Regions from separate parts of the Streptomyces sp. NPDC045967 genome, predicted to be linked through region 1. Evidence: riboswitches for the same ligand, from Rfam matches in the RefSeq annotation. Region 1 holds a riboswitch; each other region holds the start of a gene.

Region 1 (9,727 bases):
GCGGAGGGGGAGGACGTGGCCGCGGTGGCCTCGGAGAGGGCCTGCGCGAAGACCAGGGTCTGGCGGACGGCCTCCGGCCCGTCGCCCGCCTCGCTGACCCGCAGGCTGAGGTCGTCCGCGGTGGAGTTGCCGGTGTAGCCGTGGTCGGAGTCGCAGTTCGGGTCGCCGCAGGCGGCCGGCTCCAGGTCGATCCGGGAGACCGCACCCCATCCGATGGTCAGGACGACCTCGCGCGGCAGGGTGCCCGGGGTGTAGGACTCCGGGTTGGCGACGACGCGGCTGAGCACCACGGAGGAGATGCTGGAAAGCTTGACCGACTCGGTGGAGGTGGTCGCGTACGGCGAGGGGGACCCGGCGTCGGCGGCCTGCTCGTCGGTGTGGCTGACGATGAACCGGTTGCCGGTCAGGACCAGCACCGTGACGTGGCGGCGGACCTCGTTGGAGTCGAAGGTCGTCTCCTGGTGGACCAGGTACGACGAGATCGGCTCGCCGCCCACCGCGGCCTCCACGGCCTCGGCCACGAGGGCCGGGTAGTAGCCGCTGCGCTCGATCGCCGTGCGCAGCCCCTGGGTCGTCGTACCGGATTTCGCCATGAGGTCCATCCTAAGGCCCGTGCGGGCCGTCCCGGCCGCGCCGGACCGCTCAGTAACTGGGGAGGGTCCGCGGGCCGAGATCACCGCGGGCGGGAGGGTGCGCGACGCGGACGGTGGCGCTGAGCACGGAGAGCCCCTCGGTGGCGACGACCACGGGCTCCAGGGAGACCCCGATCACCTCGGGGTGGTCGTCGACGAGCCGGGACACCCGCAGGAGCAGCTCCTCCAGGGCCGGGGTGTCGACGGGGTCGCTGCCGCGCCAGCCGAAGAGGAGCGGTGCGGCCCGGATGGACCGGATCAGCCCGGCGGTGTCCCGGTCGGTGGCCGGCACCAGGCGGTGGGCGGTGTCCCCGAGCAGCTCGGAGGGGACGCCGGCAAGGCCGAAGGAGAGGACGGCGCCGGCGGCCGGGTCGATGACGGAGCGGACGACGGTGTCGACCCCGCGCGGCACCATCGACTGGACCACCGGCTGGAGCTCGGCGGGCTTGCCGAGCAGCGCGGTGAGGTCGTCGTAGGTGCGCCGCAGCTCGGCCTCGTTCCTGAGGTCGAGCCGTACGCCGCCCAGGTCCGCCCGGTGGCGCAGGTGCGGGGCGGTGGTCTTGAGGGCGACGGGGTAGCCGAGGATCCCGGCGGCGCGGACCGCCGCGTCGGGGCTGGGCGCGGGCAGGGCGGGCAGGACTCGGATCCCGTAGCGGGCGAGCAGCTCGCGGGCGTCCCATTCGGCCAGGGTGTGCACGGCTCCGCCGTCGACGTCCGCCAGCAGACCGGCGAGCTGGGCGGCGGCCCCGGCCTCGTCGATGTCCTCGAACTCGGGCACGTGCCCGGCCTCTGCGTTGGCCCGCCGCCACTGCCCGTACCGGACGGCCTCGGCGAGCGCCTTCACGGCCCGCTCGGCGGCGGGGTAGCTCGGGATCCTGCCGCCGGGGCCCGACGGTGCGGACAGGGCGCCGGCCAGGTCGGCGAGCTCCACGTGGACGACCGCCACCGGCTTGCCGGGCCGCGCGGCCACGGCGGAGCGCAGCGCGTCGGCCAGGTCCCGCGCCGGCGCCTGCTCGTTCACCCAGGGGATCGCGGTGACCACGACCGCGTCGTTGGCGTCGGAGGCGAGGGCCTCGGCCAGCGCCGTGCGGAAGTCCTCGGGCGAGGCGGCGGTGGTCAGGTCGAGCGGCGGCAGCGGCCGCAGGCCCTGGGTCAGGCAGGCGTCGTAGGTGAGGAACCCCAGGGACTCGGAGTTCCCGAGGACCGCGACGCGCGGTCCGGCGGGCAGCGGCTGCGACGCCAGCAGCAGTCCGACGTCCACCAGCTCCGTCACCGTGTCGACCCGGATGACGCCCGCCTGCCGCAGCAGGGCGGAGACGGTCTCCTCCGGCAGCCGGGTGCCGGGGACCACGTGTCCGGCCGGGGTGTGGCGGCCGCCCTTGGCGACGACCACCGGCTTGACGGCGGCCGTCCGGCGGGCGAGGCGGGTGAACTTGCGCGGGTTGCCGAGGGTTTCCAGGTAGAGAAGGGCGACGTCGGTCGCCTCGTCGTCGTACCAGTACTGGAGGATGTCATTGCCCGAGACGTCGGCGCGGTTCCCGGCGGAGACGAAGGAGGACAGTCCCTCGCCGCGGCGCAGCAGGGCGGAGAGCAGGGCGATGCCGATCGCCCCGGACTGCGTGAACAGGCCGATCCGGCCGCGCATCGGCATCGGCGCGGGCGTCAGTGAGGCGTTGAGTTCCACTTCCGGCGCGGTGTTGATCACCCCGAAGGCGTTCGGCCCGATCAGGCGCATCCCGTACGAGCGCACCTGCCTGACGAGTTCGCGCTGGCGGGCGAGTCCGGCCGGGCCGCTCTCCCCGTATCCGGCGGACAGCACCACGAGTCCCTGGACGCCGTGCTCGCCGCAGGCCGCCACGGCCTCGGGGACCCGGTCCGCGGGGACGGCGACCACCGCGAGGTCGACGGGGGCGCCGATGGCGTCGACGGTGGGGTAGGCCCGTACGCCGTCCAGCAGATCGCGCGTGACCGCCTCGTTGACCGCGTACAGGTGGCCGTGGAAGCCGCTGTCGCGCAGGGTGCGCAGGGCAGCGGCGCCGATGCCCGCTCCGGAGCGGCTGACTCCGATCACCGCGACCGAGCCGGGGGCGAGCAGCCGCTGCACCGAGCGGGCCTCCGCGCGCTGTTCGCGGGCGCGCTGCACGGCGAGGGATTCGGCGGTGGGTTCGAGGTCGAGGGTGAGGCGGACGGAGCCGTCCTCGAAGCTGCGCTTCTGTTGGTAGCCGGCGTCCGTGAACACCTTGATCATCTTGTTGTTGGCGGGCAGCACCTCGGCGGCGAACCGGCGGATGCCCCGCTCCCGGGCCACCGCGCCGATGTGTTCGAGGAGCGCCGAGGCCACTCCGCGGCCCTGGTGGGCGTCCTGGACCAGGAAGGCGACCTCGGCCTCGTCGGCGGGGCCGGTGGCGGGCCTGCCCTCGGCGCCGATGCGGTCGTAGCGGACGGTGGCGATGAACTCCCCGCCGATGGTCGCCGCCAGGCCGACCCGGTCGACGTAGTCGTGGTGTGTGAACCGGTGCACGTCGCGGTCGGAGAGCCGGGGATAGGGGGCGAAGAAGCGGTAGTACTTCGACTCGTCGGACACCTGCTCGTAGAAGCTGACCAGCCGGCCCGCGTCGTCCGGGCTGATCGGCCGGATCCGGGCGGTGCCGCCGTCGCGCAGGACGACGTCCGCCTCCCAGTGGGCCGGGTACGAGGGGTCCGACTCGGTGGTCATGGGGGCCAGCTTACGGCCGGGAACCGCCTGGCAGCGTGCGCGCGGCGCATCCGGCGGACGGGGGCGGAACGATGCAAGCTGGGGAAGGTCCGACGGCGGAGGACCGGGCCGGAGGTCGGTCGGAGCATTCCGGACGTCGTGAGAGACTGGTCTAGACAACCGTAAGAACCTGAAGGGCATCACCATGGCAGAGCGCCGCGTCAACGTCGGCTGGGCCGAGGGCCTGCACGCTCGTCCCGCCTCGATCTTCGTCCGTGCGACGACCGCTTCCGGCGTCCCGGTGACCATCGCCAAGGCCGGTGGCGACCCCGTCAACGCCGCCTCCATGCTGGCGGTCCTGGGCCTCGGCGCCCAGGGTGGCGAGGAGATCGTCCTCGCCTCCGACGCCGAGGGCGCCGACGCGGCGCTCGACCGTCTCGCGAAGCTGGTCGCCGAGGGTCTCGAAGAGCTCCCCGAGACCGTCTGACCCTTCGGGTTCGACCCTCGCGTCGTCCCCCGTGCGACCGCGGCGGGCCCACCGGCCCGCACGGTCCTCCGCGCGAAAGCCGCGGCCCCGCCACCCGGGGGCCGCGGCTTCCGCGTTCGCGCGGCGGAATTCAAGCGATCCGCCTCCCCTGGCGCGCCGGCACCGCATTCACGCCGCCCGAATTCAGGGAGAGGCGCCCGTGCGCATATCGCCCGCACACATGTCGTCCGTAGGCATATGGGCCGCGCACATATTCCCTCTTTGTATCCGGCCCCAGTTAATAGCGGCCGCCGGACATGTTTACGGCGCGTTGCGAAGTGCTCACGGCCGCCCCCGCGCGCGGCCGGTGCGCGCCCGCCGCCCGTTCGGCGTGGAGGGCCGTCAGCGTCCGCGCGCGCTCCGCGTCCCCCCGCGCCACCGCGTCCACCACCGCCCCGTGCTCCGCCCAGGAGTCCACCGGCCGGGCCGGCGCCTCCACCACGTACATCCACGCCAGCTTCCGCCGCGTCTGCGTCAGCAGCGCGATCAGACCGGGGCTCCTGGACGCCTGCGCGAGGGTCTCGTGGAACCAGCCGCCCAGGGAGCGCAGGTCCTCGCTCTGGCCCCGCCTGGCCCGCTCCTGGCCCAGTCTGACCAGGCCGCGCAGCACCTTGAGGTGAGACTCGGTGCGCCGCCGGGCCGCGCGGGCCGCCGCCAGCGGCTCCAGCAGCGTCCGCAGCTCGAGGAGGTCCGCCGCCTCCTGCTCGGTCGGCTCGGCCACGCAGGCGCCCGCGTGCCGGCGCGTGGTCACGAACCCCTCGGACTCCAGGGTCCGCAGCGCCTCGCGCACCGGGACCCGCGAGACCCCGTACCGGCGGGCCAGCAGTTCCTCGGTCAGCCTGCCGCCCGGCTCGAACACCCCGGAGACGATGTCGTCGCGGATCGCTGTGCACACCGCGTGCGCGGGAATACGCAAGACCGGACCTCCACCTTTTCCGCTTTTCGACTGCCACGCCGACGACACGAGCAGAACACTCATGACACTTGTGCGCGTACCGCGACTCTATTGCAACACACGATGATTTCCGAGAGCGGCCGGAAATGAGGGATGCCGAATTCGCCGGAGCAGCACGAAGGCCCCGGCTCGGGGAGCCGGGGCCTTCGGTGCTGCGGTGCGATGCGGGTCAGAGGCTGACGCCGTGCGAGCGCAGATAGGAGACCGGGTCGATGTCCGAGCCGTAGTCGGCACCGGTGCGGGCCTCGAAGTGCAGGTGCGGGCCGCTGGAGTTGCCCGTGGAGCCCGACAGGCCGATCTTCTGGCCGGGGGTGACCTGCTGGCCGACGGAGACGCTCAGCGAGGCCATGTGCCCGTACTGGGTGTACGTACCGTCGTTGTGCTTGATCACGACGTTGTTGCCGTACGCGCCGCCCCAGCCGGCCTCGACGACGACACCGGCGCCGACCGCGCGGACGGTGGTGCCGGAGGCGGCGTGGAAGTCGATGCCCGTGTGGCTGCCGGAGGACCACATGCCGCCGCCCGCCTTGTACTGCGTGCTGACGTACGAGCTGTCGAGCGGGGAGACGAAGGTGTTGAGGCGCTTGCGCTCCTCCTCGCGCGCGGCACGCTCGGCGGCCTCGCGCTCGGCCTTCGCCTTGACCTCGGCGAGGCGCTTGGACTCGGCGGCCCGCTGCCTGGCGTCGGCCTCGGCCTGCGCCTTGGCGGCGGCGTGCTCGGCGGCACGCTGCTGGGAGGCGGCCTGGTCCTCGATGTCACCCGCGAGGTCCTCGGCGACGACGACCGCGCCGAGCGCGTTGTCCGAGGAGGAGTGGTTGTCGCTGCTGTCCGCGGCGAAGGCCGGGGCGGCGAGGGAGCCGACGACACCAGTGGTGGCGAGGGCGGCTATACCGGCGTAGCCGGCGGTCTTGCGGCTCAAACGGCTGGAACCGCGGTGCTTGCCGGCGGCACGACTGCCAAACGCCATGAAGGGGCTGATCCTTTCCTTCCCTCTCGCCTACCGGGTTAGCTGACGGGTTCGGAGCAGGAAGGTCTCCTACGGGCCTCCTCTTGCGAGGCGGTCCGATTCACCCCAGGGACTGATGTGGGTCCCCGGCTCCCCAGGCTTGCGCCTGACGGGGACTCGGCGATCGCTGCCCGGTGCCGCGGGTGCGGCGCGTACAACTGACGGACAGCACAGGTGACGCTAGGCGGATCATCCGTCAATCGCCAAACAGAGACGCCTTTTTGTTGCGTACGCCACACCGCATAAAAGCTACCTCTCCACTAAACGGACAAAGGGGCTTCCGGCAGACATGTCCGCCGGAAGCCCCTTGCCGGGCCGCCCGGCACCGCTCGTGCAGCGCCGTGCCGCCCGTGGAGGTCAGTTGGTGACGACGCTCACGGGGCCGATTCCCAGGGCCCGCACCGGCTCCTCGATCTGCGCCGCGTCGCCCACCAGGACCGTCACCAGCCGGTCCGCGGGGAAGGCGTTCACGACCGCCGAAGTCGCCTCCACGGTGCCGGTTTCCGCGAGCCGCGCGTACAACTGCGCCTGGTAGTCGTCCGGCAGCTCCTGCTCGACCTGGTCGGCCAGGGTGCCCGCGACCGAGGCGGCCGTCTCGAACTTGAGCGGGGCCACGCCCACCAGGTTCTGCACGGCCACGTCCCGTTCGGCGTCGGTCAGGCCGCCCTCCGCGAGGGTGCGCAGCACCTTCCACAGGTCCTCGAGCGCCGGGGCGGTGTTCGGGGTGTCCACCGAGCCGCTGATGGCCAGCATCGAGGCGCCCTTGCCGTCGGCCGTGGAGCGCAGCACCTGACCGAAGGCGCGCACGCCGTAGGTGTAGCCCTTCTCCTCGCGCAGCACCTTGTCCAGCCGGGACGTCAGGGTGCCGCCCAGGCAGTACGTGCCGAGCACCTGGGCCGCCCACGCCGCGTCGTGCCGGTCCGGCCCGATCCGGCCGATCAGCAGCTGCGTCTGGACCGCACCGGGCCGGTCCACGATGACGACGCGGCCGGTGTCGTCGGCGGTCACCGGCGGCACCGGGAGGGCCTCGGCGGTGTCACCGGTCCAGGCGCCCAGGGTGTCGGCGAGGACCGCGTCCAGGTCGAGGCCGGTCAGGTCCCCGACGACCACGGCGGTGGCGGTGGCGGGGCGTACGTGGGCCTCGTAGAAGGCGCGGACGGCCGCGGCGTCGATCCGGGCGACCGTCTCCTCGGTGCCCTGGCGCGGGCGGGACATCCGCAGGCTCGCCGGGAAGAGCTCCTTGGAGAGCTGCTTGGCGGCGCGGCGCTGGGGGTTGGCCAGCTCGTGGGGGATCTCGTCGAGCCGGTTGCGCACCAGCCGGCCGACCTCGGCGTCGGCGAAGGCCGGTGCGCGCAGGGCGTCGGCGAGCAGGCCGAGCGCCTTGGGCAGCCGGGAGGCCGGGACCTCCAGGGAGACCCTCAGGCCCGGGTGGTCGGCGTGCGCGTCGAGGGTGGCGCCGCAGCGCTCCAGCTCGGCGGCGAACTCCTCGGCGGAGTGCTTGTCGGTGCCCTCGGACAGGGCGCGCGCCATGATGGTCGCCACGCCGTCGAGGCCCTCGGGCTCGGCGTCCAGCGGGGCGGCGAGGTTGACCTCGACCGCGATCACCTGCTGGCCCGGGCGGTGGCAGCGCAGCAGCGTCAGGCCGTTGGGGAGCACCGAGCGGTCGGGGGCCGGGAAGGCCCACGGCTGCGGCTCGCCGGCCTGCGGGCGCGGGTGGAAGGTCATCGTGACGGCTGCGGTGTCGCTCACTGCTCCGCCCCCTCGTTCTCGTCGTCGTTCCCGGCGGACTCGTCGGAGCCGGCCAGCGGCTCGTAGACCAGCACCGCGCGGTTGTCAGGGCGCAGTCGGGCCGCTGCCACCGCCTGCACCTCCTCGGCGGTGATGTCCAGGACCCGCTGGACGGCGGTCAGGGCCAGCTGCGGGTCGCCGAAGAGCACAGCGAACCGGCACAGTTCGTCGGCCCGGCCCGCGACCGTGCTCAGCCGGTCCAGCCACTCGCGCTCGAGCTGCGCCTGGGCGCGCTCCATCTCCTCGGCGGTCGGGCCCTCGGCGGCGAACCGCGCGAGCTCCTCGTCCACGGCCGCCTCGATGTCCGGGACCTCGACCCCGCCGGAGGTCTTGACGTCCAGCCAGCCCAGCGAGGGCGCTCCGGCCAGGCGCAGCATGCCGAACCCGGCCGCGACGGCGCTCTGGTCGCGGCGCACCAGACGGTTGTGGAGCCGCGAGGACTCGCCGCCGCCCAGCACGGTCAGCGCCACGTCGGCGGCGTCGCACTCGCGGGTGCCGTCGTGCGGGAGCCGGTAGGCGGCCATCAGCGCACGCGCCGGGACCTCCTCGACGATCTCCTCGCGCAGCTCGCGGCCGATGACCTCGGGCAGGGTGCCGTCCCGGGGCGGCTGCTTGCCGTCGTGCGAGGGGATGGTCCCGAAGTACTTCTCGACCCAGGCGAGCGTGCGCTCCGGGTCGATGTCGCCGACGATCGACAGGACCGCGTTGTTGGGCGCGTAGTACGTGCGGAAGAAGGCGCGCGCGTCCTCGAGGGAGGCGGCGTCCAGATCGGCCATCGAGCCGATCGGGGTGTGGTGGTACGGGTGGCCGGCGGGGTAGGCCAGCGCGGTCAGCCTCTCGAAGGCGGTGCCGTACGGGACGTTGTCGTACCGCTGGCGGCGCTCGTTCTTGACGACGTCGCGCTGGTTCTCCATGGACTCCTCGTCCAGGGCGGCCAGCAGCGAGCCCATCCGGTCCGCCTCCAGCCACAGCGCGAGCTCCAGCTGGTGGGTCGGCATCGTCTCGAAGTAGTTGGTGCGCTCGAAGCTGGTGGTGCCGTTGAGGGAGCCGCCGGCGCCCTGGACCAGCTCGAAGTGGCCGTTGCCCGACACGTTCGCCGAGCCCTGGAACATCAGGTGCTCGAAGAGGTGAGCCAGGCCGGTACGCCCCTTGACTTCGTGGCGGGAGCCGACGTCGTACCAGAGGCAGACCGCGGCGACCGGGGTCAGGTGGTCCTCGGACAGCACCACGCGCAGGCCGTTGGCCAGCCGGTGCTCGGTCGCTGTCAGGCCGCCGGAGCCGGCCTGGGCTGTGGCCGTGTGACCCATGGGCATGTGGTCCCTTCGATACGCGATGCAGAGATTTCCGTCAGACCTGCCACTGTATGCAAGCGCGACGGCGACCGGATAAGTTCCCGGGTCACCCCCTGGGGTCGGAGTCCGGGTTGTCGGTGCCTCGGGCCACAATGGTCCGCGTCAGACCCCCAGCACCCCCCATTCTTGGTTAAGGAGCCGCGCAGCGATGGCCCGCCGCAGCACGAAGACCCCGCCGCCGGAGGATTTCGAGGAGAAGATCCTCGACATCGACGTCGTCGACGAAATGCAGGGCTCCTTCCTCGAGTACGCGTACTCGGTGATCTACTCCCGTGCCCTGCCCGACGCCCGCGACGGCATGAAGCCGGTGCACCGCCGCATCGTGTACCAGATGAACGAGATGGGTCTGCGCCCCGACCGCGGCTACGTCAAGTGCGCCCGTGTCGTCGGCGAGGTCATGGGCAAGCTCCACCCGCACGGCGACGCGTCGATCTACGACGCCCTCGTCCGCATGGCCCAGCCGTTCTCCATGCGGCTTCCGCTGGTCGACGGCCACGGCAACTTCGGTTCGCTCGGCAACGACGACCCGCCGGCCGCGATGCGCTACACCGAGTGCAAGATGGCCGACGCCACGTCGCTGATGACGGAGTCGATCGACGAGGACACCGTCGACTTCACCGCCAACTACGACGGCCAGGAGCGGGAGCCGGTCGCACTGCCCGCCGCCTATCCGAACCTGCTGGTCAACGGCGCGTCCGGGATCGCGGTCGGCATGGCGACCAACATGCCCCCGCACAACCTGGGCGAGGTCATCGCGGCGGCCCGGCACCTGA
Region 2 (9,727 bases), on a different contig from region 1:
GGACCTGGGCCACCTTCCACGGCGGACCGCCCGAACTCTCGGCCACCATCGAGGCGTACGTGGCCCTGCGCCTCGCCGGTGACGCGCCCGACGCCCCGCACATGTCCCGCGCGTCGGCCTGGATCCGGGCGCACGGCGGCATCGCCTCCGCCCGGGTCTTCACCCGGGTCTGGCTGGCCCTGTTCGGCTGGTGGAGCTGGGAACACCTGCCCGAACTCCCGCCCGAGCTGATGTTCCTGCCCTCCTGGGTGCCGCTGAACATCTACGACTTCGGTTGCTGGGCCCGCCAGACCATCGTTCCCCTCACGATCGTCTCGGCGCTGCGTCCCGTCCGCCCCGCCCCCTTCGCCCTCGACGAGCTGCACACCGACGCACGGGTGCCGAACCCCGCCAAACGCCCCGCCCCCCTGGCGAGTTGGGACGGCGTCTTCCAGCGGATGGACAGGGCCCTGCACGTCTACCGGCGGTTCGCCCCGCGCCGGCTGCGCAAGGCGGCCATGTCCGCCGCCGCCCGCTGGATCGTCGAGCGGCAGGAGAACGACGGCTGCTGGGGCGGCATCCAGCCGCCCGCCGTGTACTCGGTCATCGCCCTGCACCTGCTCGGCTACGACCTCGGCCACCCGGTGATGCGCGCCGGACTGGAATCCCTCGACCGTTTCGCGGTGTGGCGCGAGGACGGCGCCCGGATGATCGAAGCCTGCCAGTCCCCGGTCTGGGACACCTGCCTCGCCGCGATCGCCCTGGCCGACGCGGGCCTGCGCCCCGACCACCCGGCGCTGGTCAAGGCCGCCGACTGGATGCTCGGCGAGGAGGTCGTGCGCAGCGGTGACTGGGCGGTACGACGGCCCGGCCTCGCCCCGGGCGGCTGGGCGTTCGAGTTCCACAACGACACCTATCCCGACATCGACGACACCGCCGAGGTCGTCCTCGCGCTGCGCCGCGTCAAGCACCCCGAACCCGCCCGGGTCGAGGCGGCCATCGCCCGCGGCGTGTCCTGGACCTTCGGCATGCAGTCCGGGAACGGTGCGTGGGGCGCCTTCGACGCCGACAACACCAGCCCCTTCCCCAACCGGCTTCCCTTCTGCGACTTCGGCGAGGTCATCGACCCGCCCTCGGCCGACGTCACCGCCCACGTGGTCGAGATGCTCGCCGTCGAGGGCAGGGCGGGCGACGCGCGCACCCGGCGCGGCATCGCGTGGCTGCTCGCCGAACAGGAGCCCGACGGCGCCTGGTTCGGACGCTGGGGCACCAACTACGTCTACGGAACGGGTTCGGTGGTGCCCGCCCTCACGGCGGCCGGCCTCAGCCCGAGGCACCCCGCGATCCGGCGCGCCGTGCGCTGGCTGGAGTCCGTACAGAACGAGGACGGAGGGTGGGGCGAGGACCAGCGCTCCTACCAGGACCGCTCCTGGGCCGGGAAGGGCGCCTCCACCCCCTCGCAGACCGCGTGGGCGCTGATGGCCCTGCTCTCGGCGGGCGAGCGGGACGGCGGGGCCGTCGAACGGGGCATCGGCTACCTGGTGGCCACCCAGGACGAGGAGGGCTCCTGGGACGAGCCCCACTTCACGGGCACCGGCTTCCCCTGGGACTTCTCCATCAACTACCACCTGTACCGGCTGGTGTTCCCGCTCACCGCGTTGGGGCGCTACCTGCACGGGGAACCGTTCGCGGCCGCCGGGGGGTCCTGATGTCCGGGGCCTGGGCCGGGGCCGGGGCTGGGGCCGGGGACGCGGCAGAGCGACCCGGCCCGCTGCTGGTGGCCTGCGCGCTGCGCATCGAGCAGGCGGCGCTGCGCAGCGCCGGCCGCGGGGACCACGCCCTGCTGCGCACCGGCATGGGCCCGCGCGCGGCCGGGCGGTCCGTGGAACGGGCGCTGGAGCGGCCGGGGATGGAGCGGGCCGCCGTCCTCGCGACCGGGTTCTGCGCTGGGCTGGTTCCCGGCATGCACCCCGGCGACCTGGTCGTCGCCGAGGAGACCCGGGACCGGCACGGGGTCGTCGCCTGCACCGGGACCTCCCTGCTCGCCGAGGCACTGGCCCGGGCCGCCCCCGGCCGGACCGTGCACACCGGTGCGCTGACCGGATCCGACCGCGTCGTCCGCGGCCAGGAGCGTGCGCGGCTGCGGGCCACCGGCGCCGTCGCCGTGGACATGGAGTCCGCCGCGACCCTGTGGGCCGCCACCGGGGGCGGCGGCGGCCCGTCACGGGGAGGGCGCCCGGTTGCGGCCGTCCGGGTGATCGTCGACGCCCCGGAGCACGAGCTCGTCCGGATCGGCACGGTCCGCAGTGGAATATCGGCCTTCCGTGTACTGCGTGCCGTACTGCCCGCGTTTTACGACTGGCACCGTTCTTTGCTGCTCCCCAGGAGGTGAGCCAGATGGCCATGCCGCTGCGCCAGACCGTCAGGGTCGGGACCTATCTGCTCGAACAGAAGCTCCGCAAGCGGGAGAAGTTCCCGCTGATCGTCGAACTGGAACCGCTGTACGCCTGCAACCTGGCCTGTGAGGGGTGCGGGAAGATCCAGCACCCGGCCGGGGTGCTCAAGCAGCGGATGCCGGTCGCCCAGGCGGTCGGCGCCGTACTGGAGTCCGGTGCGCCCATGGTGTCCATCGCGGGCGGTGAGCCCTTGATGCACCCGCAGATCCACGAGATCGTCCGCCAGTTGACAGCCAAGCGGAAGTACGTGTTCCTCTGCACGAACGCGCTGCTCATGCGCAAGAAGATGGACAAGTTCACCCCTTCCCCGTACTTCGCCTTCGCCGTGCACATCGACGGGCTGCGCGAGCGGCACGACGAGTCCGTGGCCAAGGAAGGCGTCTTCGACGAGGCGGTCGCGGCCATCAAGGAGGCGAAGAAGCGCGGGTTCCGGGTGACCACCAACTCCACCTTCTTCAACACCGACACCCCGCAGACGATCATCGAGGTGCTCAACTACCTCAACGACGAGCTCCAGGTGGACGAGATGATGATCTCGCCCGCGTACGCCTATGAAAAGGCACCCGACCAGGAGCACTTCCTGGGTGTCGAGCAGACCCGCGAACTGTTCAGGAAGGCGTTCGCGGGCGGCAACCGCAGGCGCTGGCGGCTCAATCACTCGCCGCTCTTCCTGGACTTCCTGGAAGGAAAGGCCGATTTCCCCTGCACGGCCTGGGCCATTCCCAATTACTCCCTCTTCGGCTGGCAGCGACCCTGTTACCTGATGAGCGACGGCTATGTGCCCACCTACCGGGAATTGATCGACGAAACCGACTGGAGCAAGTACGGCCGGGGCAAGGACCCGCGCTGCGCGAACTGCATGGCGCACTGCGGATACGAGCCCACCGCCGTCCTCGCCACCATGGGATCCCTCAAGGAGTCCCTGCGGGCGGCCCGCGAGACGATCGGCGGCAACCGGGGCGCCTCGTCATGACCGCCGTTCCACCGGAGGGGGGCGGCCGGGCCGGGGGGTTCGACCTCGGGGCCCTGCTGGCCGAGCGCGGGGGCGAGCGGTACGAGCTGCACGCCCGGCACCTCAACCACCAGCTGCCGCGGATGCTGCACACCATCGGCTTCGACAAGGTCTACGAGCGCGCCGAGGGCGCCCACTTCTGGGACGCCGAGGGCAACGACTACCTCGACATGCTGGCCGGGTTCGGGGTGATGGGCCTGGGGCGGCACCACCCGGTGGTCCGCCGCGCCCTGCACGACGTCCTCGACGCCCAGCTCGCCGACCTCACCCGCTTCGACTGCCAGCCACTGCCGGGGCTGCTGGCGGAGAAGCTGCTCTCGTACAGCCCCCACCTCGACCGGGTCTTCTTCGGCAACAGCGGCACCGAGGCGGTGGAGACGGCCCTGAAGTTCGCCCGGTACGCCACGGGCCGGCCCAGGGTCCTCTACTGCGACCACGCCTTCCACGGCCTGACGACGGGTGCCCTCTCGGTCAACGGGGAGGGCGGCTTCCGCGACGGGTTCGCCCCCCTGCTGCCCGATACGAAGATCGCCCTGGGGGACCTGGGTGCCCTGGAGCGGGAGCTGCGCAAGGGGGACGTGGCCGCCCTGATCGTGGAGCCGATCCAGGGCAAGGGCGTGCTCGCCGCCCCGCCCGGATACCTGCCCGCCGCGCAGGAGCTGCTGCGCCACCACAAGGCGCTGCTGATCGCCGACGAGGTGCAGACCGGCCTCGGACGGACCGGTGACTTCTATGCGTACCAGCACGAACCGGGCGTGGAGCCCGACCTGGTGTGCGTGGCCAAGGCGCTCTCGGGCGGCTACGTGCCGGTCGGCGCGACACTGGGCAGGGACTGGATCTTCAAGAAGGTCTACTCCTCCATGGACCGGGTCCTCGTGCACTCCGCCAGTTTCGGCTCCAACGCGCAGGCGATGGCGGCTGGACTGGCGGTGCTGTCGGTCATGGACGACGAGGAGGTCGTCGCGAACGCCCGGGCCATGGGCGATCTGCTCCGCGGCCGGCTCGCGGCCCTGGTGGAGGAGTACGAGCTGCTGCACGAGGTGCGCGGGCGCGGGCTGATGATCGGCATCGAGTTCGGCCGGCCGTCCTCGCTGGGGCTGCGCGGCCGGTGGAGCATGCTCCAGGCGGCCCGCAAGGGGCTCTTCGCGCAGATGGTCGTGGTGCCGCTGCTGCAGAAGCACCGCATCCTCACGCAGGTGTCCGGGGACCACCTGGAGGTGATCAAGCTGATTCCGCCGCTGATCGTGGACGAGACCGACGTGGACCGGTTCGTCGGCGCCTTCCGGGCGGTCATGGACGAGGCGCACGGCGGGTCGGGGCTGATGTGGGAGTTCGGCAGGACCCTGGTGAAGCAGGCCGTCGGCAACCGGTGACGGCCCGCTCCGGCAGGGGCGGACGCCCACGGGCTCAGACCAGCAGCCGTTCCCGCAGTCGGCCGAGGGTCTCGGGTGTGAGCCCGAGGCCCTGTGCGAGGTAGGCCGCGTTTCCGCCCCACCGCTCCTCGATGGTGTCGAAGGCCGTGGTGAGGTATTCGGCGCGGGCGTCGAAGAGCGGGGCGAGGAGTTCCATCACCTCGGGGGCGCGGGTCTCCTGCGCCCCGTCGCCGCGGCGCACCCGGTAGCGGCGGTGCGGGGCGTTCGACTCGAGGTAGTCCGCGATGATCGCCTCGCGCTCGACGCCCAGCGCCAGCAGCACGACGGCGACCGACAGGCCCGCCCGGTCCTTCCCGGCCGCGCAGTGCAGCAGGGCGGGGACGCTGTCCTCCGCGAGGGCGTGCACCACGCGGCTGTGCTCGGCCGTGCGCTGCAGGATGATCGTGCGGTACGACTGCGCCATCCGGGCCGCGCCCTTGCCGTCGCCGAGGGCCGAGCGCAACTCCTCGAGGGCTCCCTCGCGGACCATCGTCCAGAACTCCCGGCCGTCCGCCGGGTCCGTGAGCGGGATGTTGACGTTCCGTACGCCGGGCAGCGCGATGTCCGGCCCCTCCAGGGCGTGGTCGGCGTCGTTGCGGAAGTCGAAGATGGTGTGGAGTCCGAGCGATGCGAGGAACTCCGCATCGGTTTCGGTGGCATGTGCAAGATGTCCGCTTCGGAACAATTGCCCTGGCCTGACCTGGCGTCCGTTCGAAGTCGGCAATCCGCCCACGTCGCGGAAATTGCGCACTCCCGACAGCTCCGGCTCCTGTATCTGCTGGGTCAAAGGAACTCCTCCGCTTCATCGTGGGACAGCTTGTCCGTATTGAGCTGATTGGCTCCAACTTGCCGCACGCGACGGCGAGATCGGGCCTCGCCCCGTGAGCCAGATCATACGGTGACCGTGCGTGCCTGATCGCGAAAGTCGAATGGCCCGGCCGGAAGGGTTGTTGACGGTGCGGAACAAACGGAGGGTGACGGGAATTCCGCCGATCCCCCGTCCCGCCGATTCCCTTGGGGAATACATGGCTTGTTCCGTGTGCCCGAACTCGATTACCTTCGCGATCGATCCGGGTGGACCGCCTAATCCTGCCGCCTCCCGGAAACCGCACCCGTCTATTCACGCGCGCGGCAGGAGCGGGGGAACCAGGTAAGCCGCCGTCCCGGATCTTCCCTCCGGAACGGCTAGGGGTGAAGTCGTGCGCGATCCGTTCGCGTACGGCCGGACATCTCCAGTCCGAACCCGACAGCTCACCTCGCCGGCGACGGAGAGGAATTCGCCATGCCCGCACAGGGTAAGCACCGCCGTCCCAAGTCCCTTTCCCTTCCCCGCGGCCTCGCCGCCGCCGGCACCGGTGGCGCAGCGCTCGCGCTGCCCCTGATGGGCGCCGCCACGGCCCACGCGGCCCCTGCCGCGGCCGCCCCCGCCGCAGCCGCGCCCGCCTCGGCCCCCGCCGTCGCCCCGCAGCTCCCCGTCGCGCTCCAGGCCGCCCCCGCCGCAGCGGAGGCCGCGCCGACCGTCTACACCGTCGTGCCCGGCGACTACCTCTCCAAGATCGCCGCCGAGCGCCGGCTCTCCGGCGGCTGGGAGAAGCTCTACGCCGACAACCGCGAGGCCGTCGGCGCCGACCCGTCCCTGATCCACCCGGGCCTGAAGCTGACCCTCGGTGCGAAGGCCGCCGAAGCGGCTCCGGCTCCGGCGCCCGCCCAGCGGTCCTCGACCGGCGCCCGGTCCGCCGCCGAGGGCTCCTCCGCCAAGGCCGCGCCCGTCCCGGCCCCGCGCCCGCAGCAGAAGGCGCAGAGCAGTGGTTCCTCCACCGCGGCCAAGGCCCCGACCGCCGCCGGGTTCGTGTCCCCGGTGAGCGGCGGGATCTCCACCCCCTACCGCGCCTCGGGTGCGATGTGGTCCTCGGGCTACCACACGGGCGTCGACTTCATCGCGAGTTCCGGCACCACCGTCAAGGCCGTCGGCGCGGGCACCGTGGTGTCGGCCGGCTGGGCCGGGTCGTACGGCAACGAGGTCATCATCCGGCACGCCGACGGCAAGTACTCCCAGTACGGCCACCTCTCCGCGCTGTCCGTCTCGGTGGGCCAGAGCGTCACGGCCGGCCAGCGCGTCGGGCTCGCCGGCTCCACCGGCAACTCCACCGGTCCGCACCTGCATTTCGAGATCCGCACCGGGCAGTCCTACGGCTCCGACATCGATCCGGTGGGCTACCTCCGCTCGAAGGGCGTCACCCTCTGACGGCAGCCGCCGCCGGGCACGAACACGCACCGGGCCGGGGCCCGAGGGGGGTCCCGGCCCGGTGCGCGCCTATTCCCCGGACGGGGCGTGGCGCAGATCACGGTCCGTCAACCCCTGCTTACGTTGGCGTAGGTCGTGTGCGCGGGTGAAGGATGTCGTCCCGTGGCAGCGACGACGACGACACTCAAGACCATCGGCTCGTACGCGGCGATCGGGGACAGCTTCACCGAGGGCGTGGGGGACCCGGGACCCGGGGGTTCCCCTCTCGGCTGGGCGGACCGGCTCGCCGTGCTCCTGGCCGACCGGCGGGACGAACACGACTTCCGGTACGCGAACCTGGCGGTGCGCGGCCGGCTCCTGGACCAGATCGTGGCCGAGCAGGTGCCGCGGGCCAAGCGGCTCGCACCGGACCTGGTCACCTTCTGCGCCGGCGGCAACGACATCATCCGGCCCGGCAGCGACCCCGACGACGTGGCGGAGCGGTTCGAGGCCGCCGTCGCCGACCTCACCGGGGCCGTCGGCCTGGTCATGATCACCACCGGCTTCGACACCCGGGGCGTTCCGGTCCTCAGGCACATCAGGGGCAAGGTGGCGACGTACAGCGCACACGTGCGCGCCATCGCCGACCGGTACGACTGCCCGGTGCTCGACCTCTGGTCGCTGAGGTCCGTCCAGGACCGGCGCGCCTGGGACGCCGACCGGCTGCACCTGTCGCCCGAGGGGCACACGCGGGTGGCGCTGCGGGCCGCGCAGGTGCTCGGTCTCGAGGTGCCCGCCGACCCGGACCAGCCGTGGCCGCCGCAGCGTCCCCGCGGCTCGGTGGACGTCACCCGGGACAACATCCAGTGGGCGCGCGAGCACCTGGTGCCCTGGATCGGGCGCCGGCTGCGCGGCGAGTCCTCCGGCGACCACGTCGCGGCGAAGCGGCCGGATCTGCTGCCCCTGTAGGTCCCGGGCGCGGGACGCAGGGGGAGGCCGCGGACGGGGGCGCGCGAGCCGCAGGGGGAAGGTCGCGGACCGGGGCGCGCGGGCCGCAGGGGAAGGTCCTGGACCGGGCAGGCGGCCGTAAGCGGAATCCTTCGGGGTATGTGTGCGTTGGGATGGTCGTAGACCGACGACCGCCCTGACCCCCTTTCCCCAGGAGGCGCCTTGACCGGCTCCCGACCCCCGCGTCCCCTGCGTCCGCGGCTGCGTGCCCTGCGACCCGAAGCCTTCGGCGCGGACCCCTCCGGCGCCCGGCTGGAGCGGATCCACCGTTCGCCGAACTTCGCCGACGGCGTCTTCCAGAACCCGGTCGGGGCCCGGACCAGGCCCTCGGGGTCGATGGCGGAGTTCGCCAAGATCTACTTCCACCGGGAGCAGCGGCTCCGCCGCAGCCCCGGCGCCCCGATCCCCGTCTACCCGACGACCCTCGCGGAGCTGGCGAAGCCGCCCGCGAGCGGACTGCGGCTCACCTGGATGGGACACTCCAGCGTGCTCGCCGAGATCGACGGGCGGCGCGTGCTGTTCGACCCGGTGTGGGGCGAGCGGTGCTCGCCCTTCCCCTTCGCCGGGCCCAGGCGGCTGCACCCGGTGCCCGTACCGCTGGCCTCGCTGGGTGCGGTCGACGTCGTGGTGATCTCGCACGACCACTACGACCACCTCGACCTGCCGACGATCAAGCAGCTGGCCGGTACCGACACCGTCTTCGCCGTCCCGCTGGGCGTCGGCGCGCACCTCGAACGCTGGGGCGTGCCGGCCGACCGGCTGCGCGAACTGGACTGGAACGAGAGCACCGACGTCGCCGGGCTCTCGCTCACGGCGACCCCCGCCCGGCACTTCTGCGGACGCGGACTGCGCAACCAGCAGCACACCCTGTGGGCCTCCTGGGTGGTCGCCGGTGACGAGCACCGGATCTACCACAGCGGGGACACCGGTTACTTCCCCGGCTTCGCGGAGATCGGCGCCGCGCACGGGCCCTTCGACGCGACGATGATCCAGATCGGCGCCTACTCCGCCTACTGGCCCGACATCCACATGACGCCCGAGGAGGGCATGCGCGCCCACCTCGACCTCCAGGGCGGCACCCCGCACGGCACGATGCTGCCGATCCACTGGGGCACCTTCAACCTGGCCCCCCACCCGTGGGACGAGCCGGGTGAGGGGAGCCTCGCCGCGGCGCGGGGGGCCGGAACCGCGCTCGCCCTGCCGATCCCGGGGCAGCCCTTCGAGCCCGGCGCGGCGGACGCCCCCGCGGAGCCGTGGTGGCGGCCCTTCGTGGCCGGCGGCCATGCCGCGTCCGAGGCATCCGTCGCCGCGCTCACCGCGGGCCGGGCCACGGGCGTCATCCGCGAGGAGTCCGAGACCGTGGGTTCCTGACGGCCGGACGCCGCCCGGCCCCGCCGCGGGGCCGGGCGGCGTCCGGCCGTCCCCGCCGCGCCGAAAGGCGCCCCCGGGGATTCGGGCGGATGTGCGAGCGCTCCACCGGGAGCGGGAAGCACCCCGGGGAACTTCCCCAACTGGCGGTCCCGGGCGGGACGGTGCGGTCTAGCGTGGGTATCCGGTGATCAACACCGGACCCCGGGAACGCTGGGGACCGGGCCCCACGTACCGAGGACGCCGATGTCCGGACCCCGCGCCGCCC
Region 3 (9,727 bases), on a different contig from region 1:
CCGAAGGGGCCGCCCGCACCACGGATGGCGGGCGGCCCCTTCGGGCCGTGCTGGAGGTGTTCCGGTCAGGCCCGGGTCAGGAGGCCTTGGCCTTCTGGGCCGGCGTCGCGGTCGCGGCCGGGGCGGGCTTGGCGGCCTCGTAGAACTCCTCGCGCGGGCTCTCCAGAGCACCGAGGGAGACGACCTCGCGCTTGAGGAACATGCCGAGGGTCCAGTCGGCGAAGACGCGGATCTTGCGGTTCCAGGTCGGCATGGCCATGCCGTGGTAGCCACGGTGCATGTACCAGGCGAGCCGGCCCTTGAGCTTGATCTTCATCTTGCCCATGACGATCATCGCGACGCCCTTGTGGAGGCCGAGGCCCGCCACCGCACCCTTGTTGGAGTGCGCGTACTCGCTCTGCGGGAAGCCCCGCATGCCCGAGATGACGTTGTCGCCGAGGACCTTGGCCTGGCGCAGCGCGTGCTGGGCGTTCGGCGGGCACCAGGCGTTCTCGACGCCGGCCTTGCGGGCGGCGACGTCCGGGACCTGGGCGTTGTCGCCGGCGGTCCATATGTAGTCCGTGCCCTTGACCTGCAGGGTCGGCTCGGCGTCCACGTGGCCGCGGGGGCCGAGCGGCAGGCCGTAGCGGGCCAGCACCGGGTTGGGCTTGACGCCGGCGGTCCACACGATGGTGCTGGAGTCGACCTCGAGGCCGTTCTTCAGCACCACGTGGCCGTCCACGCAGGAGTCCATGGAGGTGTTCAGGTAGATCTCGATGCCGCGCGACTCGAGGTGCTCCTTGCCCCAGGTGCCGAGCTTGGGCCCGACCTCGGGGAGGATCTTGTCGGCCGCGTCGACCAGGATGAAGCGCATGTCTTCGCGCTTGATCGTGGAGTAGTACTTCGCGGCGTCGCGGGCCATGTCCTCGACCTCGCCGATCGTCTCGGCGCCGGCGAATCCGCCGCCGACGAAGACGAAGGTGAGGGCCTTGCGGCGGACGTTCTCGTCCGTCGTGGACTCGGCCTTGTCGAGCTGCTCGAGGACGTGGTTGCGCAGGCCGATGCCCTCTTCGACGCCCTTCATGCCGATGCCCTGCTCGGCGAGGCCGGGGATCGGGAAGGTGCGGGAGACGGCGCCGAGCGCGATCACCAGGTAGTCGAAGGGCAGCTCGTACGCCTCGCCGACCAGCGGCGTGACGACGGCGACCTTGCGGTCCTGGTCGATGCTGGTGACCCGGCCGGTGAGTACCTCTGCCTTGGGCAGCACGCGTCGCAGCGGGACGACGACGTGCCGAGGCGAGATGCTGCCTGCGGCCACTTCGGGGAGGAAGGGCTGGTAGGTCATGTACGAGCGCGGGTCGACGACCGTGACGGTCGCCTCGCCGTAGCGCATCTTCTTCATGATGCGCTTGGCTGCGTACAGGCCTACGTACCCACCTCCTACAACGAGGATCCTGGGACGCTCCGTGGTGCTCATGGAAACGAGTATCCAGCACCCGAAGGGGTGTCGCTCGTGAGCCCCTTCACAAGGTGTCGGAGGGCCTCTGCTACACTCCGCCGCCCACGTGACACAGGTCATGGTGCGCCACGGGAACCGCGGTGGGCCGGGAGTCGTTGTTCACCCGTCCTGAACTGGCCTCCTGGCCCTGGACGGCACTGGACGACGGGGGTTCGTCCATACCTCCGACACGGAACCCGTCGCGCCCGCCGATCGCACGAACGGGCACGAACAGAGGCCCGCGGGCCCCGGAAGGGGGCCGAAAGCCCCTCTCGCGGGCCCCGCAGCCTTCTTTTCCTTGTGAAGAACTTCACGAAGTTCGTGTGGATCACCGCCCGCAAGTCCTCCGCGAACCCCTTCCGGAGCCCCCGGAACACCCCTACGGCCCCTCGACGCCACGCCGTTCGGGCCGTCGACCGGGCGATGCCGCCCGGTCCCTCCGTGAACCCGCGGGGCGTTCCGGTTCACCACCGCGGCACGCCGACGGTGCTCCGGTCAGTCGACCGGAGCACCGTCGCTCGGCGGTTCGGCGGGTCAGACCGGCCTCTGGTCGCTCTCGGCCTCTTCCGCGGCCTTGATCGCGATGCCGTCGAGGATGTCGTGCTCCGAGACGATGACCTCCGAGGCACCGATGCGCTCCATGACCGCCAGGAGGACGAGGGCGCCCGCGCCGATCACGTCCACCCGGCCCGGGTGCATCACGGGGATCGCCGCGCGCTCGGCGTGGGTCGAGGTCAGCATGCGCTCGCTGATCTCGCGGACCTGCTCGTAGCCGATCCTGGCGTGGTGGATCCGCTCGGAGACGTACTCCGACAGGCCGAGCGCGATCCCGGCGACCGTGGTCACCGAGCCGGCCAGGCCGACCAGGGTGCGGGCCTCGGCCAGCGGGACCGTTTCGGCGGCCAGGTCCAGCGCCGCCTCGATGTCGGCCCGTACGGCGGCCACTTGCGCGGCGGTCGGCGGGTCGCTGACGACCCCGTCCACCACCAGGTGGCGCTCGGTCATCCGTACGCAGCCCACGTCCACGGAGCGGGCGGCGCGCACGCGGTCCTCGCCGACCACGAACTCGGTCGAGCCGCCGCCGATGTCCACCACCAGGAACGGCCGCTCCAGGTGGCCGTGTGCGACGAGCTCCCTGGTGGCGCCGGTGAAGGAGAACTCCGCCTCCTGGTCCCCGGAGATCACCTCGGGCTCCACGCCCAGGATCTCCCGGACGCCCCGGACGAAGTCGGCCCGGTTCTCCGCGTCCCGGGAGGCCGAGGTCGCCACGAAGCGGACCCTCTGCGCGCCGAGCTCCTCGATGACCGCCGCGTACTCCCGGCAGGCCGCGAAGGTGCGCTCCAGGGCCTCCGGTGCCAACCGCCCCGTCCGGTCCACGCCCTGGCCGAGGCGGACCACCGTCATCCGCCGGTCCAGTTCCACGAGGTCACCGGTGACCGGGTCGCAGTCGGCGACGAGCAGGCGGATGGAGTTCGTGCCGCAGTCGACGGCCGCGACCCGGGTCACGCGCCCGGCTCCTCGTCGGCCGCCGCCGCACCGCACGGGGTGACGCATGGGCCCTTGGCCCACCACTCCGGCAGCATCGCGAGCGCCTCGTCGCCGAACGGGTTCACGCCCGGGCCCGCGGCCAGCGAGTGGCCGACGAGCACGTGCAGGCACTTGACCCGGTCCGGCATCCCGCCGGCGCTGGGGAAGCCCTGGAGCACCTCGATGGCGTCGCGGCGCCGGATGTAGTCCTCGTGCGCGGCCCGGTAGGCGGCGGCGAGCTCGGGGTCCTCGGCGAGCCGGGCCTGCATCTCCTTCATCACGCCGTTGGCCTCCAGCGTGCCGATGGCGGACGCGGCTCGCGGGCACGTCAGGTAGTACAGCGTCGGGAAGGGGGTGCCGTCGGGGAGCCGCGGCGCGGTCTCGACCACGTCCGGCCGGCCGCAGGGGCAGCGGTGGGCGATGGCGCGCAGCCCGCGCGGCGGGCGGCCGAGCTGCTGCTCGAACGCCTCGATGTCCGCGTCGGTCGGCTCGGTCCGGTCGGTCTGGGGCGGGGGCGTCTGCATGCCTTGAGGAAGTCTCTTCGTTCTCGTGGATGGGTACTGCGGTACGGGTCTGGTGCGTGCGGTGCGGAGCGGGTGCGGACGGGCTCACTCGCCGGGGCGGTCGGCCTTGTCCACGCCGTCCCACACGTTGGAGTACCAGGGGCGGTCGGAGCCGGCTTGCCCGCTCCGGTGCCGCTCGGCCGCCGCCCGGGCCCCCGGGTCGGTCATGATGTAGCCGATCTCCCCGGGACGCAGGAAGTGCAGGTGCTTGCGCGCCTGCTGCTCCGCGTAGGCGTCGTCCTGCCAGCGGGCCTTCTCGTCGCGGAGCCGCTCCAGGCGCTCCCGCGCGGCCGCCGCGGCCCGCTGCTGGTCGGCGATCTCCGAGCGCTGGGACACGTACTGCCGCATCGGGTACGCGAGGGCGACGACCAGCGTACAGAGGACGAGCACCAGGAGCGCGGCGCGGCCGGTGAGCCGGCTGCGCCGGACCTGGCGGCGCGACTGCGAGCGGTAGACGTGCGCGGCGGTCCGCTCGCCGAGCTGCTTGAGCCTGGTCGCGGTGGAGAAGGTGGAGAACCGATCCCGGTTCCCGGCCATTGATCCGCCTCCCCTGTGTACGCACTACGCACTACGTCCCCGCACACGGTACGGGACCGAGTGCGGGGACGTACGGAGGCGAGGGCGTGATTAGCCCTTGAAGCGCGGGAACGCGCTGCGGCCCGCGTACACCGCGGCGTCGTCGAGGATCTCCTCGATGCGCAGCAGCTGGTTGTACTTGGCGACGCGGTCCGAGCGGGCCGGGGCGCCGGTCTTGATCTGACCGCAGTTCACGGCGACGGCGAGGTCGGCGATGGTGACGTCCTCGGTCTCGCCGGAGCGGTGCGACATCATGCACTTGAAGCCGTTGCGCTGGGCCATCTCGACGGCGTCGAGGGTCTCGGTCAGCGAACCGATCTGGTTCACCTTCACGAGCAGGGCGTTCGCGGAGCCCTCCTCGATGCCGCGGGCCAGGCGCTCGGGGTTGGTGACGAAGAGGTCGTCGCCGACGATCTGGACCTTGGTGCCCAGGCGGTCGGTGATGGTCTTCCAGCCGGCCCAGTCGTCCTCGAACAGCGGGTCCTCGATGGACACGAGCGGGTACGCCTCGACGAGCTCGGCGTAGTAGTCGGTCATCTCGGCGGCCGAGCGGGACTGGCCCTCGAACTCGTACTTGCCGTCCTTATAGAACTCGGACGCGGCGACGTCGAGCGCGAGCGCGACGTCGGTGCCCGGGGTGTAGCCGGCCTGCTTGATGGCCTCGACGATGAGGTCGAGCGCGGCGCGGTTGGACTCCAGGTTCGGGGCGAAGCCGCCCTCGTCACCGAGACCGGTGGACAGGCCCTTGGTGTGCAGGACCTTCTTGAGGGTGTGGTAGACCTCCGCGCCCCAGCGCAGCGCCTCGGAGAAGGACTCCGCGCCGATCGGCGCGATCATGAACTCCTGGATGTCCACGTTGGAGTCGGCGTGCGACCCGCCGTTCAGGATGTTCATCATCGGAACGGGCAGCAGGTGCGCGTTCGGGCCGCCGAGGTAGCGGAAGAGGGGGAGGTCCGAGGCCTCGGACGCGGCGTGCGCGACGGCGAGGGACACGCCGAGGATGGCGTTGGCGCCGAGCGAGCCCTTGTTGTCGGTGGCGTCCAGGTCGAACATGGCCTGGTCGATCAGGCGCTGCTCGGTGGCGTCGTAGCCGACGAGCTCCGGGCCGATCTGCTCGATCACGGCGAGGACGGCCTTCTCGACGCCCTTGCCGAAGTAACGGTCGGGGTCACCGTCACGCAGCTCGATGGCCTCGAAGGCACCGGTGGAGGCGCCGGACGGAACTGCAGCACGGCCGGTGCTGCCATCGTCGAGGCCCACCTCGACCTCGACCGTGGGGTTGCCTCGGGAGTCCAGGATTTCCCGGGCTACGACGACGTCGATGGACGGCACGAGCATCTCCTTCTGGGATGTGACGCTGGGTGTGCGGTGGCGTCAGGCCGTGGGATGGCCTTGCCGCCTAGAGCCTAACCGGATCCGGGCACTCGGCCCGCCGACCGCCCGGGTCCTGGGACGAAAAAGGGTCCGAATACCCCTGTTCCAGGACATAGAGCGCCCGGCCACCGGGGGCCCGGCCCCTGACACGCCACCGCCCGGCGCGTGGGGGGAGACGCGCCGGGCGGTGTGTGGTGGTGCGTGGTGCTCACGGACTGCGCGGCTGTCGCCGCGCCGGTCAGCTGAGCTTCAGCTTCTGACCCGGGAAGATCAGGTCGGCGTCCGAGACGATGTCCTTGTTCAGCTCGAACAGCTTCTCCCAGCCGCCCTGCACGCCGTTGGTCTCGGCGATGGTACCCAGGGTGTCGCCGGCCTTGACCGCGTACGAGCCGTTGCCGGTCTTCGGGGCCGGGGCCGCGGAGCGCTCGGAGCGGGTGGTCGGGGCCTCGGAGCGCTTCGTCTCCTGCTTCGGGGCCGCCTGCTTCGGGGCCGCCTGCTTCGGGGCCGTCTGCTTCGGCGCCGTCTGCTTGGGCTCGGTCTTCTTCTCCTGCTTGGGGGCGGCCGCGGTCGCGCCGCCGCCGGTGTAGGAGGAGTTCGACAGACCCTTGCCGCAGTGCGGCCAGGCACCCTTGCCCTGGCCCTTGAGGACCTTCTCCGCGACGGCTATCTGCTGGGCCTTGGAGGCCTGGTTGGCCTGCGCGGCGTACGACTTGCCGCCGTACGCGGCCCAGGTCGAGGACGAGAACTGCAGGCCGCCGTAGTAGCCGTTGCCCGTGTTGATGGCCCAGTTGCCACCGGACTCGCACTGCGCGACCTTGTCCCACTCGGACGCGGTGGCGGCGCTGGCGGTGCCCGCGGCCATCAGGGGGGCGGCGACGGCCACACCGGCGACACCGGCGAGCGTGACGATGCGAACGGCCTTGGAACCGCGACGGTGCTTGCCCTTGCCGGAAAGCAGCATGGAGTTTCTCCTCACCGACGCCTACGAGGTGAGCTGTCGGGTTCGGGCGAGTGAGTTGCCCGGCCGTGCGACCTAGCGCACGTCTTGACCCCTAGCCGGTGGCGTGACCGTCTCTCAACGGCCGCTCCCGGCGCCTACCTTGGTTCCCCCGCTCCTGCCTTCGGCGCTTGACGCGACGACTGTTCCCCCCGTCCGCCGGCAGGATTCGGCGATGCGGTCGAAGGAGCCCGCGGTGGCGGGCGATTCAGAAGGTAGACAGGTCTCCCCCCGATGTTCAACGGGCGTTTTCGGGGGAATCGGCCCCTACTTGCGCTCGCCGCGGGGACGTTTGCGCAGGTGAGGGCCGGGTTTGCGGAAGCCCCCGGGCGAGACACGCCAGTTGACCGGAAGAGACGCATGTCTCACTTGATCAAAACGGACAATCGACTCTTTCCGACCGGCCGAAGTGCCCCTATTCGGCGGTTAGATCCAGGTTCTGGCCGGGCTTGATCAGGTCTGCGTCTCCGCCGATGACCTGCTCGTTGGCCGCGTAGAGCGCGTTCCAGCCGCCCTCGAGTCCCTTGGCGTCCGCGATGGCCGTCAGGCTGTCGCCCGCTTTGACCGTGTACGTGGGCGCGGACGGGGCGTCAGCGGGGCCGGACACCTCGACGGCCGGCGTGCCGCGGTGCTTGCCGCTGCCCTCGGGGGCCGTCGCGGGCGTCGCGGGCGGGGTCGTCGGGGTGGTCGGCGCCTCGGGGCTCACCGGAGCCGTCGGGTCGGCCGGGGCCGTGGGGTCGCCCGGGGTGACCGGCGGCAGGCCAGGGGTGGTCGGCGGGGTGCCGGGCGGCGTGGTGGGGGGCGTGGTGGGCGCGTCCGGGTTCACCGGGGCGGTCGGAGCGGTGGGGTCGGTCGGGGAGGGCGTCGGCTCCGGTTCGTCCGGCGAGGGCATGACGGGCAGTCCGAGGGAGGGCGCGAGCGGGCCGTCGGGCAGCGCGAACGACGGGCTGCCGGACGGGGTCGGCGCGGGCTGCGTCGGGGCGCCGAAGTCGGTGGAGGGCCTGCCGGTCCCGGTGGTGGGGACCTGGTCGTCCGGGCGGGAGGGGGCGCCGGCCGCCTGCGAGCCGCCGGGCAGCCCCGGATCGACCTCGGCTGCGGGGCCCTGCGCGTCCAGCCCGGCCGAGGCCGCGCACAGCGGCCACGCCTGCGGGCCCTGGGAGGCCAGGACCCGCTCGGCCACGGCGATCTGCTGGGAACGGCTCGCCAGGTCGGCCCGCTCGGCGAAGTCCAGGCCGCCGGCGTTGCTCCACTGCTCCTGGGTGAACTGCAGGCCGCCGTACTGGCCGCTGCCGAAGTTCGCACTCCAGGCGCCGCCGCTCTCGCATTCGGCGACCTTGTCCCACGTGGCCGTGTCGGCCGCGGTGGCGTTGGTGGCGGCGAGCAGCGGCAGTGCCAGCGCGGAGCCGGTGACTCCGGCGGTGACGACTATCGCGGGCACCTGGCGGGGGCGTCTGTGTCGGCCGTTCCCGGAACGCATGATGCTGCACCTTTCGCATAACGGCGGGGTAACGGCAGAACCTAGCGGCCTTCGAACGGTTGTCACAACTCCGGTCGGCTCCTGACGTCCGGTCAGTTGGCCTTCAGATGTTTATGGGTGTGAAGCGCACGGGAAGGGTGCGCAGGCCACGCATGATCAGTCCGCCGCGCCAGCGCAGGTCCGCTGGTGGAACGGCGAGTTCCAGATCAGGCAGACGCGTGAGCAAAGTCGCAAGCGCGGTCTGTCCCTCGAGTCGGGCGAGCGGAGCGCCCAGGCAGTAGTGGATGCCGTGCCCGTATCCGAGGTGCTGGTTGTCCGTCCGCGAGAGGTCGAGGGTGTCCGGTCCGGCGAACCGCGCGGGGTCGCGGTCCGCGGCCGCGAGGACGACCAGGACCGGCTCCCCCGCGGCGACCCGCTGCCCGCCGAGGGTCAGCGGCTCGGTGGCGAAGCGCCAGGTGGCCAGCTCCACGGGACCGTCGTAGCGCAGCAGTTCCTCGACGCCGGTCTCCAGCAGGCCGCTCTCGCCGGCCGCGAGGGAGGCCTGGAGGCGGGCGCGCTCGCCCGGGTTCATGAAGAGGGAGTGGACGCCGTTGCCGATGAGGTTCACGGTGGTTTCGAAACCGGCGAAAAGCAGGATGAAAGCCATGGCGGTGGCCTCGGCCTCGGTCAGATGGTCACCGTGGTCGCTCGCCCGGATCAGGTCCGAGATGAGGTCGTTGCCCAGATCGTCCCGCTTGCGGTGGATGAGTTCCCCGAGATAGGTCCGCATCTGCTTCACGGAACGGGCGACTCCGCCGCGCGGACCGCCGCCGTGGCGGATCATCATTCCCGCCCAGTCGCGGAAGTCGTCCTGGTCCTCGCGCGGTACGCCGAGCATCTCGCAGATGGCGTAGATGGGGAGCGGGAAGGCGAACTCGTGGATCAGGTCCGCCTCCCCCCGCTCCGCGAACCCGTCGATGAGGTGGTCGGTCAGCTCCTGCACCCGCGGGGTGAACTCGGCGACCCTGCGCGGGGTGAACGCCTTCGACACCAGCCGCCGCAGCCGGGTGTGGTCCGGCGGGTCGATGTTGAGCAGGTGCGTCATCAGCTCCGCCTTGCGCTCCCCCGGGATCCCCGTCTTGCCCTTGGCGTGCGCGGGCTCCGCGTGGTGCGCCGGGTTCTTGCTCAGACGCTGGTCGGCGAGGGCCTGGCGGGCGTCCGCGTACCGGGTGACCAGCCATGCCTCGACCCCGCTGGGGAGCCTGGTGCGGTGCACCGGGGAGTGCTCGCGCAGCCAGGCGTAGGCCGGATAGGGGTCGGTCGCGAACTCCCAGTCGAACAGGGTCGGCCCCGGGTGGGAACCGTCGGCCGAGGGGGTGTCTGCGGGCTCTGCGGGGGTCTGCTCGTGCACCCGACGACCGTATCCCGGCTCCGGACCCCCGTCCCAAATGGGCGCTTCGTCGCGGCTGTCCGCAGATCCATCCTCCCTTGACGGCGGCTCGCACGGCGTTCCTACTGTCGGCCTTGTGGATGTGAGGATCTTGAAGAGCAGTTTCGCGGTGGTGGAGAGACGGGCCGAGCACGCGGTCAAGTTCTTCTATTCCCACCTCTTCTGGCACAACCCCGCGATGCGCGAGCTCTTCCCGGACTCCTCCGAGGACATGGAACGCCAGCGGGACCGGCTCTTCGCCGCGCTCACCCACGTGGTCGCCCACCTGGAGGACGACGGCCTGCTGCCCTACCTCCACGAGCTCGGC

Evidence for each region. Region 1 has a riboswitch for cyclic di-AMP ahead of AC07FY_RS25075 (M23 family metallopeptidase). Riboswitches for the same ligand answer to the same signal wherever they lie in the genome.
Region 2: another riboswitch for cyclic di-AMP. It lies ahead of AC07FY_RS04755 (LysM peptidoglycan-binding domain-containing M23 family metallopeptidase); the one in region 1 lies ahead of AC07FY_RS25075 (M23 family metallopeptidase).
Region 3: another riboswitch for cyclic di-AMP. It lies ahead of AC07FY_RS16610 (transglycosylase family protein); the one in region 1 lies ahead of AC07FY_RS25075 (M23 family metallopeptidase).

What each region holds. Positions count from the first base shown of each region.
Region 1 covers NZ_JBWKLE010000015.1:116,520-126,246, reverse strand. The annotation lists gene AC07FY_RS25095 (DUF5998 family protein) at 1-593, opposite strand, end outside; gene AC07FY_RS25090 (bifunctional acetate--CoA ligase family protein/GNAT family N-acetyltransferase) at 643-3,348, opposite strand; gene AC07FY_RS25085 (HPr family phosphocarrier protein) at 3,533-3,814, shown strand; gene AC07FY_RS25080 (GntR family transcriptional regulator) at 4,092-4,769, opposite strand; gene AC07FY_RS25075 (M23 family metallopeptidase) at 4,978-5,775, opposite strand; cyclic di-AMP (ydaO/yuaA leader) riboswitch at 5,788-5,947, opposite strand; gene AC07FY_RS25070 (M16 family metallopeptidase) at 6,172-7,539, opposite strand; gene AC07FY_RS25065 (M16 family metallopeptidase) at 7,560-8,915, opposite strand; gene AC07FY_RS25060 (DNA gyrase/topoisomerase IV subunit A) at 9,103-9,727, shown strand, end outside.
Region 2 covers NZ_JBWKLE010000002.1:189,250-198,976, forward strand. The annotation lists gene shc (squalene--hopene cyclase) at 1-1,688, shown strand, start outside; gene AC07FY_RS04735 (phosphorylase family protein) at 1,688-2,371, shown strand; gene hpnH (adenosyl-hopene transferase HpnH) at 2,377-3,408, shown strand; gene AC07FY_RS04745 (aspartate aminotransferase family protein) at 3,405-4,820, shown strand; gene AC07FY_RS04750 (tyrosine-protein phosphatase) at 4,855-5,646, opposite strand; cyclic di-AMP (ydaO/yuaA leader) riboswitch at 5,963-6,139, shown strand; gene AC07FY_RS04755 (LysM peptidoglycan-binding domain-containing M23 family metallopeptidase) at 6,142-7,104, shown strand; gene AC07FY_RS04760 (SGNH/GDSL hydrolase family protein) at 7,267-8,052, shown strand; gene AC07FY_RS04765 (MBL fold metallo-hydrolase) at 8,254-9,462, shown strand; gene AC07FY_RS04770 (sensor histidine kinase) at 9,706-9,727, shown strand, end outside.
Region 3 covers NZ_JBWKLE010000007.1:64,216-73,942, forward strand. The annotation lists gene AC07FY_RS16585 (NAD(P)/FAD-dependent oxidoreductase) at 77-1,456, opposite strand; gene AC07FY_RS16590 (Ppx/GppA phosphatase family protein) at 2,012-2,983, opposite strand; gene AC07FY_RS16595 (DUF501 domain-containing protein) at 2,980-3,528, opposite strand; gene AC07FY_RS16600 (FtsB family cell division protein) at 3,613-4,104, opposite strand; gene eno (phosphopyruvate hydratase) at 4,195-5,481, opposite strand; gene AC07FY_RS16610 (transglycosylase family protein) at 5,756-6,478, opposite strand; cyclic di-AMP (ydaO/yuaA leader) riboswitch at 6,482-6,654, opposite strand; gene AC07FY_RS16615 (LysM peptidoglycan-binding domain-containing protein) at 6,930-7,991, opposite strand; gene AC07FY_RS16620 (cytochrome P450 family protein) at 8,095-9,381, opposite strand; gene AC07FY_RS16625 (globin domain-containing protein) at 9,503-9,727, shown strand, end outside.